One region of the Streptomyces sp. SM18 genome, then DNA from elsewhere that is predicted to be linked to it. Evidence: riboswitches for the same ligand, from Rfam matches in the RefSeq annotation. Region 1 holds a riboswitch; each other region holds the start of a gene.
What was found. A riboswitch is a leader RNA that binds a small molecule or an ion and turns the genes downstream of it on or off. The one in region 1 is predicted to bind cobalamin.
Positions count from the first base shown of each region.

Region 2: linked by a shared signal. The riboswitch ahead of B9S64_RS05950 (cobalamin biosynthesis protein) and the one ahead of B9S64_RS33450 (ABC transporter substrate-binding protein) in region 1 are both predicted to bind cobalamin.
Region 3: linked by a shared signal. The riboswitch ahead of B9S64_RS32775 (CoA-acylating methylmalonate-semialdehyde dehydrogenase) and the one ahead of B9S64_RS33450 (ABC transporter substrate-binding protein) in region 1 are both predicted to bind cobalamin.

Region 1 is NZ_CP029342.1:7,569,900-7,575,235, forward strand. It holds gene B9S64_RS33435 (class I SAM-dependent methyltransferase) at 1-427, opposite strand, end outside; gene B9S64_RS33440 (ABC transporter ATP-binding protein) at 724-1,539, opposite strand; gene B9S64_RS33445 (iron ABC transporter permease) at 1,536-2,648, opposite strand; gene B9S64_RS33450 (ABC transporter substrate-binding protein) at 2,645-3,688, opposite strand; cobalamin riboswitch at 3,739-3,860, opposite strand; gene B9S64_RS33455 (polyprenyl synthetase family protein) at 3,936-5,027, opposite strand; gene B9S64_RS33460 (Rid family hydrolase) at 5,303-5,336, opposite strand, start outside.
Region 2 is NZ_CP029342.1:1,348,845-1,354,180, reverse strand. It holds gene B9S64_RS05955 (cobyric acid synthase) at 1-1,201, opposite strand, end outside; gene B9S64_RS05950 (cobalamin biosynthesis protein) at 1,198-2,163, opposite strand; cobalamin riboswitch at 2,292-2,421, opposite strand; gene B9S64_RS05945 (hypothetical protein) at 2,569-2,787, opposite strand; gene B9S64_RS05940 (inorganic phosphate transporter) at 2,800-4,059, opposite strand; gene B9S64_RS05935 (class II aldolase/adducin family protein) at 4,319-4,978, shown strand; gene B9S64_RS05930 (alpha/beta hydrolase) at 5,058-5,336, shown strand, end outside.
Region 3 is NZ_CP029342.1:7,407,654-7,412,989, reverse strand. It holds gene B9S64_RS32780 (acyl-CoA dehydrogenase family protein) at 1-637, opposite strand, end outside; gene B9S64_RS32775 (CoA-acylating methylmalonate-semialdehyde dehydrogenase) at 644-2,167, opposite strand; cobalamin riboswitch at 2,349-2,530, opposite strand; gene cobF (precorrin-6A synthase (deacetylating)) at 2,621-3,451, opposite strand; gene B9S64_RS32765 (CoA ester lyase) at 3,496-4,335, opposite strand; gene B9S64_RS32760 (dihydroorotase family protein) at 4,422-5,336, opposite strand, start outside.

The sequences.
Region 1 (5,336 bases):
GCCAGAAGTCGCGTACGCGCTCCGGAGCGCGGGTCAGGACGACGACCGGACCCCGCGTGACGCGGCGCACCTCGCGCAGGCCGGCCGCGGGGTCGTTCCAGTGGTGCACGCTGAAGAGGGACATCGCCCCGTCGAACTCCCCGTCAAAGAACGGCAGGTCCTCGGCGGCGGCGTCGACGGCCCGGGGGAGGAGGGCCGGGCGCCGGGCGTGCGCGGACCCGGAGGGCGCGGCCGGTCCGGCCGCACGGGCCGGACGCCGGTGGGACCCGGCTCCCGCGCCGACGTTGAGGACGTCACGGGCGCCGCCCAGGGCCTCGGCGACGAGCCGGGCGATACGGGGGTCGGGCCGCCGGCCGCTGCGGAGGGCGGGCCCGTCGGCGCCGCGGCCGACGTCCGTGGCGCCGAGGTCGTGGGTCCGTGCGTTCATGGGTCCTCGGTCTCGCCTGATGAGCAGGAACAGGGGTGACGCCGCCCGGTTCCGGTGCGGCACGTCCCGGAGCCGGTCCGTTCGGCGGCCGTCCTCGGCTCCTTCCGCCTCACGACGTGCCGCCGGGTACACCTGCATCTTGCATCTGCGAGGGCTTATCCGTAAACCAGGTGGCACATCCTTGTCCCATCACCCAAAAGCCTTACAGATGCGGCTCTGGAGGTGTGTACCGGGGGTGGGGCCCGGAGGCCGGTTCCGGACCCCCCCCGGTGCCCCGGGCCCCACCCCTGGCCCGCTCAGCCGGCGGAGGGACCGGCCTCCGCGTGGGGCCGGGCGGGAGCGCCGGGCAGGAAGGTCACCTGCGGCGCTCCCGTGCGCGGATGGACGGCGATCTCGGCGTCCACGGCGTACACCTCGGCCAGCAGTTCGCGGGTCAGCACCTCGGCCGGCGGTCCCGACGAGACGACCCGGCCGCCGCGCAGGACATACAGCCGGTCGCAGTAGTACGCGGCCAGATTGAGGTCGTGCAGGGCCACCAGGACCGTGGCGGACAGGCTCCGCAGGATGCCGAGGACGTCCAGCTGGTGGCGGATGTCCAGATGGTTGGTCGGCTCGTCCAGGACCAGCAGAGCGGGTTGCTGGGCCAGCGCGCGGGCGATCAGGACCCGTTGGCGCTCTCCGCCGGACAGCCGGTCGAAGGGCCGGTCCGCCAGGTCGAGCGCGTGCACGGAGTCCAGGGCCGACTCGACGATGTGCCGGTCCTCGGCGGTGTCTCCGTCCAGGAGCCGCTTGTGCGGGCTCCGGCCCATGGCGACGACCTCCCGCACGGCCAGGTCGAGGTCCGCCGCGGAGTCCTGCACCACGGCCGCCAGGGTGCGGGCCAGCTGCCGGACCGGCAGGCCCCACGCGTCGGCCCCGTCCACGCGTACGGCCCCGGACTCGGGGCGCAGCACGCGGTAGACCGCGCGCAGCAGGCTGGACTTCCCGCTGCCGTTGGGACCCACGAGGCCCACGACCTCACCGGCGCCCGCGGTCAGGAAGACGTCCTCGACGAGCCGTTGGGCCCCGGCGGTGAGGGTGACGCCCTCGACGGAGAGTTCGGACCCGGTCATACCACTCCTCGGCCGGTTCCCCGGCGGGCGTCACGGCGCATCAGCCACAGGAAGAACGGCCCCCCGCACAGGGCCGTCAGGACACCGACCGGGATCTCCATCGGCGCGGCGACCGTCCGGGCGGCGATGTCCGCCCAGATGAGGAAGACCGCCCCGCCGAGCGCCGCCGTGGGCAGCACCCGGCGGTGGTCACCGCCGACGAACAGCCGCACGATGTGCGGCATCATCAGCCCGACGAAGCCGATCGGCCCGGCCGCCGCCACCAGCACGCCCGTGATCAGCGAGAGCAGCACGAAGGTCCTGGCCCGGAACCGCCCCACGTTCAGGCCCATGGTCGTGGCCGCCTCCTCGCCGGCCAGCAGGAGGTTCAGCGAGCGGGCCTGCGCGAGCAGCACGCAGATGCCGAGGAGCAGGGCCGCTCCCGGCAGCCACAGCGTGCCCCACCGCACACCGCCCAGACCTCCCAGGGTCCAGGCCAGCACCGCCCGTGCCTCGTTGCCCCGGTCACTCGTGAGCAGCAGCAGGTTCATCACCGCCGTGAGCACCGAGGCGTAGGCCACGCCGGACAGCACCAGGCGCGAGGAGGTGATGCGCCCTCCGGACCGGGCGGTGGTGTACACGAGGAACAGGGTCACCAGCGCCCCCGCGAAGGCCGCCACCGACAGCGACACCTGGCCGAACAGGGTCACACCGAAGACGATGACCGCCACGGCGCCGAGCGAGGCGCCCGACGACACACCCAGCAGATAGGGCTCGGCGAGCGGATTGCGCACCAGCGCCTGCAAGGCGGTGCCCACCAGGGCGAGCCCGGCGCCCGTCATCGCGCCGAGGAGCACCCGCGGCGCCCGTACGTCGAGCACGATCGTCTCGCGCGCCCCGGACCAGTCGGCGTCCGGCCGGTCCACCCCCAGCGCGTGCGTCACGATGCCCCACACCTGGGCGGGCGGCACCCGGACCGAGCCGATGGCCAGGCCCGCCGTCATGGAGACGACGAGCAGCAGACCGAGGACCACCAGGGCCGTGACGAAGGAGCGGCGGCGCGGCTCCCGTTCCGTGACGGGAGCCCGGGACGCGGAGACCCCCGGGGCGTCCTGGGTCCCGGCCGTCACCGGAACCGCTCGGGGTGCAGCCCGTGGGCCAGGTCCTCGACGGCGTACGGTGCCCGGATCCCGACCAGGGTGGCGGTCAGCGGCAGGACGACGAAGCGCTTGTTCTTCACGGCGGGCACGTCCGCGAGGGCGGGCTGGGACAGCAGGAACTTCTTCTTCTGCTCGACGTTGTCGGCCCCCGCGTAGTCGTAGATCGCGATGACCTCCGGCTTCCGGGCCACCACCTGCTCCCAGGAAGCGTCCCCGAAGACGTCGTCGAGGTCGGCGAAGACGTTGCGGCCGCCCGCCAGCTTGATGACCTCGGTGCCCAGGCTCTTGCCGCCCGCGGTGAAGGCCGCCTTGTCGCCGCTGTCGTAGACGAAGACCGGTGTCTCGGGTGCCCCCTTCACGGCCTTCACCGCAGCCCCGACCCGGCCCCGGAGGTCGGCCACCAGCGCGTCCGCCCGGTCCGGCACCCCGAAGACCGAACCGATGGTCCGGATCTCGTCGTAGGTGTCCTCCATGGACACCTGCTTCTTGCCGCAGTACTCGCGGTTCAGGTAGGTGTCGATGCCCGCGTCGGCGAACGCCTCGCGGGACCGGCCCTGGTTCTCGGCGAAGGCGCTGGCGTAACCGCCGTAGACGAAGTCCGGTTCGGCGTCCAGGACCGTCTCGAAGGACGGTTCCTTCGCCGCCAGTTCGGGGACCGCCTCGAAGTCCTTCCGTAGTTCGGGAAGGACGGCGGAGTCCGGGTAGGCGGTTCCGACCATGCGGTCCTTGAGCCCGAGCGCGAGCATCAGCTCGGCGGGGTGCTGATGGATGGTGACCACCCGGGACGGTGGCGCGTCGTACGTGGTGCGGGTGCCGCAGTTGTCGACGGTGACCGGGAAGCCCTTCGCCGGGGCCGTCGCGGCGGACTTCTCCTCCCCGGCGCCCGGGGACGTCCCGCAGCCGGCGAGCAGGGTCGCGGAGAGGGCGACGGCCACACCCATGGCGCGCAGCGGGCGGCGCCGCGTCTGGGAGAAAAGGGGAGAAACGGGGCGAGGTATGTCGCCGTACATGTAAAGCCTCCTGCGGAGTCCGCGCTCCTCGGATCGGGCCCGCGACCGGCCAGTGTCCTGACTCCCGAATCGAGGCCCCCGGCCTTCCCGCGTCGTACGCGGTGGCTCCCCCGGGGACACCCCTCTCCGGTCACAGTGGCGGGACCGTGCCGGATTCGCACCGGCTTCCTGTCTCCCGTCGCGGTGATGACCCGGTGATCCTACGGTCCTCGCAGGCCAGGGGCGAAACGGTGCGAACCCGCGCCGGTCACCCGCTCCGCTCGACGCTCCACAGCGGCAGATGCTCGAAGAAGGCGACCGCGTCCTCACGCCACCGCGTCCGCCAGCCCGCGGCGACCTGGGAGGCCTGCTCCGCGTGGCGCCGCATCTCGGCCCGTGCCCCGGCCGCGACACCCTGGCGTTCGCCGATCTCCCGCAGGGCGGCGAGGGTCCCGGGCGGGCAGGAGGGATCACCGAGCGCCGATTCCACCAGGGCGCGTTCGGTGCCGCTCACGGCGGACAGCAGGGCGCCGACCGTGTAACTGCGTCTGCCGTCGCGGATGTCGGTGCCGACGGGTTTGCCCATGATGTCCGGGTCACCGAACAGGTCCAGGTAGTCGTCGCGCATCTGCCCGCAGATCCCGACCAGGCGCGCGTACCGCCGCAGTTCCTCGTCGAACACCGCGGGCTGCCCGCCGGCCGCCAGGAGCCCGAGCCGCAGCGGCGCGAGCACGGAGTAGCGGGCCGACTTGAAGTCGGCCACCGAGTGCAGGACGTCCTCGGACGGGACGGTGGCGGTGAAATCGCGCTCCAGATCGGCGATCTGGCCGACGAAGGTGTCGGCCGCCGCCCGTGTCACCACCTCGGTCATCGCCTGCCGCAGGGCGACGGGCAGGGGGGCTTCCGTCAGCACCCGCAGGGACAGACCCAGCGCCAGGTCGCCCGCGAGCACGGTGAGACCGAGCGCCGCCCGCGGGTGGTGGGGAAAACGGTCGCGGTAGGCGTAGTACGTCGAGGGGCCGCCCCGGCGGGTGGGGCTGTCGTCGATGAGGTCGTCGTGCACCAGGCCGTGGGTGTGCAGCAGCTCGATGCTCAGCGCCGCGGCGTCCAGGCCCTCGGCGGGCTCCGCGCTGACCAGTCCGGCGGCCTCGTGGAGCAGCACGACCCGCATCCGCTTGCCGCCGCGCAGGGACAGCTCCCGCAGCAGGTGGACGCACTCGGGCGCGTACCGGCTGAAGGCAGGCGCCTCCAGCGTCGCGCCCAGCGTGTCGAAGTACTCCTGCAACAGCGCGCCGAACCGCCGCTCATGGGCGGCGGCACGTGCCAGCATCCGTTCGACGGGGCCGGGGGTGTCGGTCATCGGGGTCTTCCTGATCGAGGGGCGGAGCCGTATCCGTGGACGGCCTCGGGCCAGGACCCGCGCACGCGCGACGGGCCGGCCGGAACCGTCCAGGAGATCATCCCCGACGCGGATTCCCCACCCGGCGGGGGCCCTTGCCCCGTCGGACGACGACCGGCGACGACCGGCGACGAGCGGTGCGGCCGGGCGGGCGGGCCCCGGGCGGTCGGCGGCCCCCGTGCCCGCCGGTGACTCCGTTCCCGCCGGTCCGGCGAGCCGCCCCGGCCGTGCCGTCGTCACCGGGCGGCCAGCGCCTCGATCTCCACGAGC
Region 2 (5,336 bases), 6.2 Mb from region 1:
CCCCGTGGTGGATCTCGTACCCCTCCACCGCCTCACCGAGCGCCGAACCCACCGGCCTGGCCAGCACCTTCTCCCGGCCGAAGCGGACCCGCACCGGCAGCAGGCCGAGCCCCTCGACCAGGCCCGCCCGGGACTCCACCTCGTCCTCGACCCACTCGCCCAGGACCTGGAACCCGCCGCAGACGCCCAGCACCGGGCGCCCCTCGGCGGCCCGCCGCCGCAGCGCGTCGGCCAGCCCCCGCTCCCGCAGCCACGCCAGCGCCCTGACCGTGCCACGGGTGCCGGGCACGACCACCAGGTCCGCGTCGGCCAGTTCCTCGGCCCGGTCCACGAACCGCACCACCACACCCGGTTCGGCGGCCAGCGCGTCCACGTCGGTGAAGTTCGACATCAGCGGCACCGCGCACACCGCGACCCGCAGCACCTCCTCACCGTGCGGGGGCGCCACGACCGACTCGCGTACGGTGCCGCGCATCGACACCCGCAGCCCGTCCTCCTCGTCGATGCCCAGCCCGTGGGTGTACGGCAGGACCCCGTACGTACGCCGCCCGGTGAGCCCGTACAGCATGTCCAGCCCCGGTTCCAGCAGCGAGACGTCGCCCCGGAACTTGTTGACGAGGTATCCCGCCACCAACGACTGGTCCTCGGCGCCCAGCAGGGCCGTCGTGCCGAAGAACGAGGCGAACACCCCGCCCCGGTCGATGTCCCCGACGACCAGCACGGGAAAGCCCGCGGCCCGCGCGACGCCCATGTTCACGATGTCGGTGCGCCGCAGGTTGATCTCCGCCGGCGAGCCCGCGCCCTCGCAGATCACCGCGTCGTACTGGCTCCGCAACCGCTCCAGGCAGTCCACGACGGTCCCGAACAGCGCCTCCTGGCGGCCCCCGTGGTAACCGCGCGCACTCATCTCGCCGACCGGTTTGCCCATCAGGACGACCTGGCTGGACCGGTCGCCGCCGGGCTTCAGCAGCACCGGGTTCATCAGCGCGGTCGGCTCCACCCGGGCGGCCTGCGCCTGCATCGCCTGGGCGCGGCCGATCTCCGCTCCCTCACGCGTGACGAAGGAGTTCAGCGACATGTTCTGCGCCTTGAACGGGGCGGTCTTCACCCCCTGGCGCACCAGCCACCGGCAGATCCCGGCCGTGACGACGCTCTTGCCCGCGTCCGAGGTCGTCCCCGCGACCAGCAGTCCGCCGCTCATCCCCGCCCCCTTCGAACCTCTCGTACCACGTGTCCCACGGCCAGCCGCCCGGCCACGCACACGCCCAGGGCCAGCACACCCACGCGGCGCGACAGCCGCACCGCGCGTTCGATGTCCCCGGTGCGCACCTCGCGCCCGGCCTCCCCGTTCAGCACGGGCCGGTGCTCGACCCGCCCGCTGTACGCCAGGGTCCCGCCGAGCCGTACGCCGAGCGCACCGGCGAAGGAGGCCTCCACCGGGCCCGCGTTGGGGCTCGGATGCCGGTCCGCGTCCGCCCGCCAGGCGCGTACCGCCTGCCGGGGGCGCCCCCCGGCGGCCACCGCGAGCGCGGCGGTGAGGCGGGCGCCGGGCCAGCCGGCCAGGTCGTCGAGCCGGGCGGAGGCCCAGCCGTAGCGCCGGTGACGCGGCGACCTGTGGCCGACCATGGCGTCCAGGGTGTTCACGGCGCGGAACCCGACCAGCCCCGGCGCGCCGCCCAGCGCGCCCCACACCAGGGCGCCCACCACCGCGTCGGAGGTGTTCTCGGCGACGGACTCCACCACCGCGCGGGCGATGCCCGGCCCGTCCAGCGCGTGCGGGTCCCGGCCGCACAGACGCGGCAGCCGCTCCCGGGCCAGGCCGAGGTCACCGGCGGCGAGGGCGTCACCGATGGCGCGGGCCTCCCGGCCCAGCGAGGTGCCCCCGACGACGGTCCAGGTGGCGGCGGCGGTCAGCGCCACGGCCGCGGCGGGGCGGTCGCGCACGGCACGGGCGGCCAGCGCGGCGGCACCGGTGGCGCCGCCGGCGCAGACCAGCGTGTGCAGGGCGCCCCAGCCGCGGTGATCGCGCCACAGCCGGTTCTCGACGCCCGCCGCGGCGCGCCCGAAGGCGGCGACCGGGTGGCCCCGACGGGGGTCACCGAGCAGCAGGTCGCCGATCAGGCCGGCGGCGGCGCCGTACGCGAAGATGCGGTCGGCTCGCACGGATCAGCCGGCCGTCGCGCCCCGGAGGGGGGACGGCACGGGGGGTACGGGGTCCGACGCACGGCGGCCGGGCATGGCAGATGTCCTCACTCAGGGTCCGCGCCCTGGTTCGACGTGACCGGCGACGAGAGTCTCCTGGCTCCCGGATCCGCTGTTCCCCCGGCCTTCCAGCCCGCGCGGCGGGCCGTGACGTCCGTGTGGGGGACAGCTCCCCGGTGACAGTGGCGGGACCGCGCCGGATTCGCACCGGCTTCCTCTGCTGCCGCCGTACTTGGCCCCGGCAGTCCACCACGCCCCCCGAACAGCCGTCAACCTGCCGCTGACCTGCGAGGCCGCAGTGTGCGCAGACGCACACCGGGCCGGACACGCGGGTGCGTGTCCGGCCCGGTGGGGAGGAACGGGAGGTCAGGCGACGATCAGATAGATCCCGTATCCGACCGCCGCCGCGCACAGCGCGAAACAGGCGTACGCACCGGCGCGGGCCCGCACCGGGGAGCCGCCCGTCGTGGCGGACGCCTGCTTGGCGAGGCCGACGATGCCGAGGCTGAAGAGGCCGACCAGCGCCACGGTGACCACGAGGCTGACGCCGAAGACGGAGGCGAGGGCCGCCCAGTCGATGTTCATACGGATCCGTCCTTACACCGTGGCCGGCCGGGCCGGAGGGTCTGCGGGAGCGTCCGGCGCCGGGACCGGGGCCGGGATGGTGGTCTTGAGTTCCGGGACGTTCACGCCCACGGGCGGCGGGCTGACGGCCGCGATGGCGGTGGTGACGACACCCGCGGGCTCGGGCGCGGTGACGTTGGTGTGGTCGACCGGCTTGCGGCGCGACAGCAGCCAGATGGCGCCGGACCCGGCGACGAGCAGCACGGCCACCACCGCGACGCCCCAGGGGCCCTGCTTGGTCAGGAACTCCGCGCCCGCGCCGACCAGACCGGCGGCCGGCAGCGTCAGACCCCAGGCGACGAACATCCGGGTGGCGGTGGACCAGCGGACCACACCCCCCTGGCGGCCGAGACCCGCGCCCATCACGGCCCCGGAGCAGGACTGGGTGGTGGAGAGGGAGAAGCCGAGGTGCGAGGAGGCCAGGATGACCGTGGCCGCGCTGGTCTGGGCGGCGAAGCCCTGCGGCGGCTTGAGGTCGGTGAGGCCGCTGCCCATGGTGCGGATGATGCGCCAGCCACCGAGGTACGTACCCATCGCGATGGCCAGACCGGCGGAGGCGATGACCCAGACCGGCGGGTTGGAGCCGGGGGCCAGGACACCACCGGTGACCAGGGCCAGGGTGATGATGCCCATCGTCTTCTGCGCGTCGTTGGTGCCGTGGGCGAGTGAGACGAGGCCCGCCGAGGCGATCTGCCCGGCCCGGTAGCCCTTGGCCGTCGACTTCAGCTGGGCCTCGTCGGTGATCTTCCGGTTGATGCGGTACGTCAGCTTCGTGGCCAGCAGCGCGGCCACACCGGCGACGAACGGGGCGGCGATCGCGGGCAGCAGGACCTTGGTGACGACGGTGCCGCCGTTGATCGAGGACCAGCCGGCCGACATGACCGCGGCGCCGATGAGTCCGCCGAAGAGTGCGTGGGAGGAACTGGAGGGGAGGCCGACCAGCCAGGTCAGCAGGTTCCACAGGATGGCGCCGACGAGCGCCGCGAAGATGACCTCGGTTCTGAGGCCGTTCTCGTTGATGATCCCGCCGGAGATCGTCTTGGCGACCTCCACGGACAGGAACGCGCCGACCAGGTTGAGAACGGCGGACATGGCCACCGCGGTCTTCGGCTTCAGGGCGCCGGTCGAGATGGTGGTGGCCATCGCGTTGGCGGTGTCATGGAAACCGTTCGTGAAATCGAACACGAGAGCTGTTACGACCACAATCGCAAGCAGCAGGGTGATGTGTTCCATTTACCCAGGCAATCGTTCGACGTCATTGGCAGTTGGAACGTAGGCAAGCTGGGTGAACGGAAGATGAACTGAGCAGGGCGCTGTGGTGACCCCAAGCGCGTGCGGACGTTCCGGTTGGGTCCCCGGGAGGTGGCGGAGCCCTCCGGGGGTGGTGTGCGGCCAGGCCTTTGCCCGGTTTTGGTGAACCCTTGGCGCGGGGCTTTTGTCCTGTTCGAAGGCGTTGGGGAGACTTCCCTCACGCCCTCGCTACGATCCCCGCATGACGGACCACGGGCAGGACGCGATCGGACAGGCATGGCGGGGAGTGGTCGCGACGGCCCGCAGGACCGCCGCGGAGGGGCTCGTCGTGGGCACCTCGGGCAACGTCTCGGCCCGGGTCGGCCCCGTCGTCCTCGTCACCCCCAGCGGAGTCCCCTACGACCGGCTCGGGCCCGGGGACGCGGTGGGCGTCGACCTCGACGGGCGGCAGGTCCTCGGCCGCCTCGCCCCGACCAGCGAACTCCCCCTGCACCTCGCCGTGTACCGGGACACCCCGGCCGCCGCCGTCGTCCACACCCACGCGGTGCACGCCACCGCCGTCTCCACCCTGGTCACCGAGGTCCCGCCGGTGCACTACGCCGCCGCCCTGCTCGGAGGCTCCGTCCGTACCGCCGCCTACGCCCGCTACGGCACCCCGGAACTCGCCGAGCACATGCGGGAGGCCCTGCGCGACCGCACCGGCTGCCTCCTGCGCAACCACGGCACCGTCACCTACGGCGACACCCTCGACCAGGCCTACGAGCGCACCGCCCAACTGGAGTGGCTGTGCCGGCTCTGGCTCGCCGCCAGTTCCGTACCCGGCCGCCAACCGTCCCTGCTCACCCCGGACCAGATGCGCGACGTCCAGGACGCCCTCGAAGGCTACGGCCAGCCCGGCTGAGTCAGGGCCGCCCGGATGGCCGGGCACCGTACGGCCCGGCCCGCTGGCAACGCGGCCCCCGGCCCGCGAGACTGGGGCGATGCGCCCGGCAAAAGCGACGGCAGCGGCCGTCACCACGATCCTCGGCGTCGGCGCGGCAGCGGTCGCGGCCGGCCGCTACGCCAGCGACGCCGCCCTCGCGGGAGGCTCCCCGCGCCCCTTCCCCGGCGACCGCAGACTCACCGTGCACGCCACCGCGGCCGGACAGGTCACCCTGACCCGCTCCTTCGCCGCCCTGCGCCCCGGCACGTACGGGCTGGCGGGCCGCGACACCCACGCCATCGTCGGACCCGTCCTCGACCGGGCACCGGACGGCTCC
Region 3 (5,336 bases), 160 kb from region 1:
GGACCACCTGGCGCGTGGGCTGGGCGTTCCATCCCATCTTCCGCTCGTTCGGCCCGAAGGTGACGCCGGGATCGTCCCTGTCGACGACGAACGCGGACACCCCGCCGGCGCCCTCGCCGCCGGTGCGGGCCATCACGACGTACACCTGGGCGGCCCCGGCGCCGGAGATGAACTGCTTGACCCCGGTGAGCTCCCAGCCGTCGCCGTCCCGGACGGCGCGGCTCGTCAGGGCCGCCGCGTCCGAGCCCGCGCCCGGCTCGGTCAGGCAGTAGCTGGCGAGGTCCTCCATGGCGCACAGACGCGGCAGCCACCGCTCGCGCTGGGCGTCGCCGCCGTAGTGGTCGACCATCCAGGCGACCATGTTGTGGATGGAGAGGTATCCGGCGATGGACGGACAGCCGGAGGCGAGGGACTCGAACACGAGGACGCCGTCGGCCCGGGTGAGCCCCTGACCGCCGGACTCCTCGCGGACGTAGACGCCACCGAGACCGAGCCCGGCCGCCTTGCGCAGTACGTCCACCGGGAAGTGCTTGTCGCGGTCCCAGTCGAGGGCGTGCGGGGCGAGGTGGTCCTGGGCGAAGTCGAGGGTGGTCTCCACGAGGGCCTGCTGGTCCTCGGTGAGCAGGGTGCTGGTCATGGCCGCTCAGCCCATCGTGGGGATCGTGAAACTGGCGCCCTCGCGCAGACCCGCGGGCCAGCGGGAGGTGACCGTCTTCGTACGGGTGTAGAAGCGGATCGCGTCGGGCCCGTGCTGGTTGAGGTCGCCGAAGCCGGAGCGCTTCCAGCCGCCGAAGGTGTGGTAGGCCACCGGCACCGGGATGGGCACGTTGACGCCGACCATGCCGGTGTCCACCCGCCGGGTGAAGTCCCGGGCGGTGTCCCCGTCGCGGGTGAAGATCGCGACGCCGTTGCCGTAGACGTGCTCGCTGGGCAGGCGCAGGGCCTCCTCGTAGTCGGCGGCGCGTACGACGGAGAGCACCGGGCCGAAGATCTCCTCCTGGTAGATCCGCATGGAAGGGGTCACCCGGTCGAAGAGGGAGGCTCCGGCGAAGAACCCGTTCTCATGACCCGGCAGGACGAAGTCCCTCCCGTCCACGACGAGTTCGGCGCCCTCTTCGACTCCGAGGCCGACGTAGGAGCGGACCCGGTCGACGGCGTCCGGGCCGATCAGGGGGCCGAAGTCGGCGTCGGGGTCGTCGCCGCGCCCGATCCGCAGGGTGCCGATGCGCTCCTTGAGCCGGGCCACGAGGGCGTCGGCGGTGTCCTCGCCGACCGGGACCGCGACGGAGATCGCCATGCAGCGCTCGCCGGCCGAGCCGTACCCGGCGCCGATCAGGGCGTCCACCGCCTGGTCCAGGTCGGCGTCCGGCATCACGATCATGTGGTTCTTCGCCCCGCCGAAGCACTGGGCGCGCTTGCCGTGGGCGGCGGCCGTGGCGTAGACGTGCGCCGCGACCGGTGTCGAGCCGACGAAGCCGAGGGCCGCCACCCGCGGGTCTTCCAGGAGGGTGTCGACGGCCTCGCGGGCCCCGTTGACCACGTTCAGGACGCCGGGCGGCAGGCCCGCCTCCAGGAAGAGTTCGGCGAGCCGCAGCGGAACCGACGGGTCGCGCTCGGACGGCTTGAGGATGAAGGCGTTGCCGCAGGCGAGTGCGGGTGCGGCCTTCCACAGGGGGATCATCGCCGGGAAGTTGAACGGGGTGATGCCGGCGACCACGCCGAGCGGGGCGCGAAGCGAGTGGACGTCGATGCCGGTGCCGGCGTTGTCGGTGAACTCGCCCTTGAGCAGGTGCGGGATCCCCGCCGCGAACTCGACCACCTCCAGACCACGCTGGATGTCACCGTGTGCGTCGGCGACCGTCTTGCCGTGCTCGGCAGACAGCAGCCGGGCCAGCGCGTCCTTCTCGCCCTCGACGAGCTGGAGGAACCGCGTCAGGACGCGGGCGCGCCGCTGCGGGTTCCACCCGCCCCACTCGCGTTGGGCGCGGACGGCGTCGGCGACGGCCGCCTCCGTCTCGGTGCGGTCGGCGAGGGGCACGAGGGCCTGGATCTCGCCGGTGTTCGGGTCGTACACCTCGCCGTGGGCCCCCGAGGTTCCCGGGGTGTGCTTGCCGCCGATGAAGTGGGTCAACTCGCGCACGGAGGCGCGTTCCTGCTCGCGGACCATGACTGCCTGCTCTCGTCAGGAGGGATCCGGGGACGGCGCGCCGAGCCCGCACACGTACGCGGGTGGCGTACGGGCGCCGGGGGGCGCGAGATCGCATAGGGCCGAAGTCCCGTCAGACGGCGGGCTCACCAGGGTCGTGGGTACACACCTGTGCCATGCGTGTCAGCTCCATCCTCGTGGACAACACGGAACGTCCCGCGGCCGGTATCCTGACTCCCGGATCAGCGTGCGCCGTCCGCCTTCCCGACATCCTGCTCGTCAGTGGCGTCCTGCTCGACGGCGTACTCCCCGGTCACAGTGGCGGGACCGTGCCGGAATCACACCGGCTTCCCTGCACCGCGGGCCTTGTACCCGCCACTCTATAGTTGGACGTCCTAGTAAATCCAGCACCCGTGTCAGGGTCCGTCAGGTCAGCCGGACGGGGCCGTACCGCGGCAGGTGCCGGAGCTTGTCCTACGCGTCGCCGCCCGGCTCCCCGGGTGTCACCGGTGCCGTCGGTCCGGTCCCCGCGTCCGCGAGCCGCAGCAGGTACGTGTCCATGATCCAGCCGTGCCGGCTCCGCGCCTCGGCCCGCAACCGCCTGATCCGGTCCGCCACGTCCCGCAGCGGTCCCGCGACCAGCAGTTCGTCGGGCGTACCGAGGTACGCCCCCCAGTAGATCCAGACGCCCTCCCCCTCGATCCGGGAGAACGACTCGTGTGCGTCGAGCATGACGACGATGTCGCCGTCGTCGTTCTGGCCGACGTCGAAGAGCCGCCGGGCGGGAGTGATGTGCACCGGCCGGCCGACCTGGTTGAGGGGGATGCGGTGCCGGGCGGCGAGCGAGGAGACGCTGCTGATGCCGGGAACGACCTCGACGTCCGGCGAGACGGTGCCACGCGCCTCGATGTCGGCCAGGATGCCGAGCGTGCTGTCGTACAGGGACGGGTCGCCCCACACGAGGAAGGCACCGGTCTCCTCGGCCGTCATCTCGTCACGCAGCATGGCCTCGAAGAGGTCCGCGCGACGGGTACGCCAGTCGTCGACGGCCAGGGTGTAGTCACCGCGCCCCATCGGGCGCCTGTCCCGGCTCGGGTCGTCGGTCTCCACGACGCGGTAGGGCATCCGCGCGTGCTCGTCCAGCATGCGGAGCCGCAGGTCCGTGAGTGACGCCTTCTCGGGCCCCTTCCCGACGACGAAGAAGACGTCGGTGCGCCGCATGGCCTTCACCGCGGCGAGGGTCAGGTGGTCCGGGTCGCCCGCTCCGATACCGATGACGAGGATCCGGCGCTGCTGTGCGGTCATGGTACGCAGTCTCACACGCGCGTCCCTGGGGAGGGCGCGCGGGCTCAGTGCGCGCCGGCCTCCCGCGCCGCCGCCAGGACGCGCCGGGCGCCGCGCACCACCGCCTCGTCGATCATGCGGCCGGACTCGTCCTGAGCCACGCCCGAGCCTGCGCTCTCGAATCGCTCGACCAGTGCGCGGGCCCGGTCGAGTTCACTGGTGGACGGGGTGAACACCTCGTTGACGACGGCGAGTTGGGCAGGGTGGATGCAGGTCCGGCCGCCGAAGCCGAGGCGCTTGAGGGCGGTGGTGGAGCGGCGCAGGGCGCCGAGGTCACGGAAGTCGGTGCTGACCGGGCCGAGCGGCGGTGCCAGCCGGGCGGCCGCGCTCACCAGGGTGAGCTGCGTCCTGGGCCACAGCAGCTCCCTCTCGTCCGGCCCGGGGACGATGCCCGTGTCGGCGCAGAAGTCCGCCTCACCGAGCTGCATTCTCGTCACCCGTGGCGCTCGGGCCATCAGCGGCGCGGCCAGCAGGGCGGCCGCGCTCTCCAGGAGGGGGCAGAGCGCGATCCAGGGGGCCGAGGCCAGTTCGCCGGCCACGGCGGCGAGGTCGTCGACGTGCTCGGCCTTGGCCACCACGATCCCGGCGACAGCGGGAAGGGCCACCGCGCGGGCGTCGAGAAGTCCCGGGCCGCCGGGATTGATCCGGACCCAGATCTCCGTGCCCGACCGGGACCCGGACGGCGGCAGTTCCCCCAGCCATCGGGCGGCGGTGGTCCGCGCGTACTCCTTCGCCGCCGGGGCGACACCGTCCTCCAGGTCCACGATCACGGCGTCGGCGCCTCTCCCGAGGGCCTTCGCCAGCATGTCCGGACGGTCCCCCGGCACGTACAGCGCGGATCTCACGCTTCGTCCTCCTTCATGGCCGCTCGGTGGGGCGCGGTGGCGGAGCGGCTCCGTCCGCCACCGCGGTTCGTGTCCGCCCGGTCCGCTCAGCGGCCGGTGGGGCGGTGCAGGTAGCGGCCGGTGGGCTCACCGCCGACCTTGCCGTCGGTCAGGACGCGGGTGCCGCGCAGGAAGGTGTCGGTGACCCGGGCGGTCAGCTCGAAGCCCTCGAAGGGCGTGTACTCCTGGGCGGATTCCGAGTCGGCCGCGCGGACGGTCCAGGTGTGGTCCGGGTCGACCAGCGCGATGTCCGCGTCGAAGCCGGCCGCCAGCCGTCCCTTGGTGGGCAGCCCGTAGCGCCGGGCCGGGTTCCACGCGGTCAGAGCGGCGATCCGGCCGAGGGACAGACCGCGCCGGGTACCTTCGGTGACCATGCCCGGCAGCAGGTACTCCGCCCCGCCGAAACCGGACTTGGCGAGGAAGACGTCGTCCTTCGGCTCGCCGAACTTCGCCTCCTCGCGGCAGCAGGCGTGGTCGGAGACGACCCAGTCGACGGTGCCGTCCAGGACGTACTCCCACAGCGCCTCGACGTCCTCGCGGGGCCGCAGCGGCGGGTTGACCTTGCCGCCCGGTCCGTGTGCGGTGGTGATGTCGGCGAGCAGGTGTCCGACGGTGACCTCGCGGCGGAAGTCGATGTGCGGGAAGGCCCGGCCCATGCGTACGGCGGCGTCCACCGCCTTGCGCGAGGACAGGTGCAGCAGGTTGATCGTGGGCAGGCCGGTCTCGTGGGCGAGGTAGGAGGCGATGGAGACGGCCAGGCCCTCGGAGTGCGGCGGGCGTGAGGCGCTGTAGGCGGCCAGACCGGTCAGCTCACCGGCCTCCTCGACCAGTTGGGTGTACGCCGACATGATCTCGGCCGTCTCGCAGTGCAGGGACAGCGAGATCTGGTCGGCGATGTCGGGGAACCGCTCCCGGGCCTCCTGGACGCCCCGCATCACGAACTCGAAGTGGGCGTAGTCGTA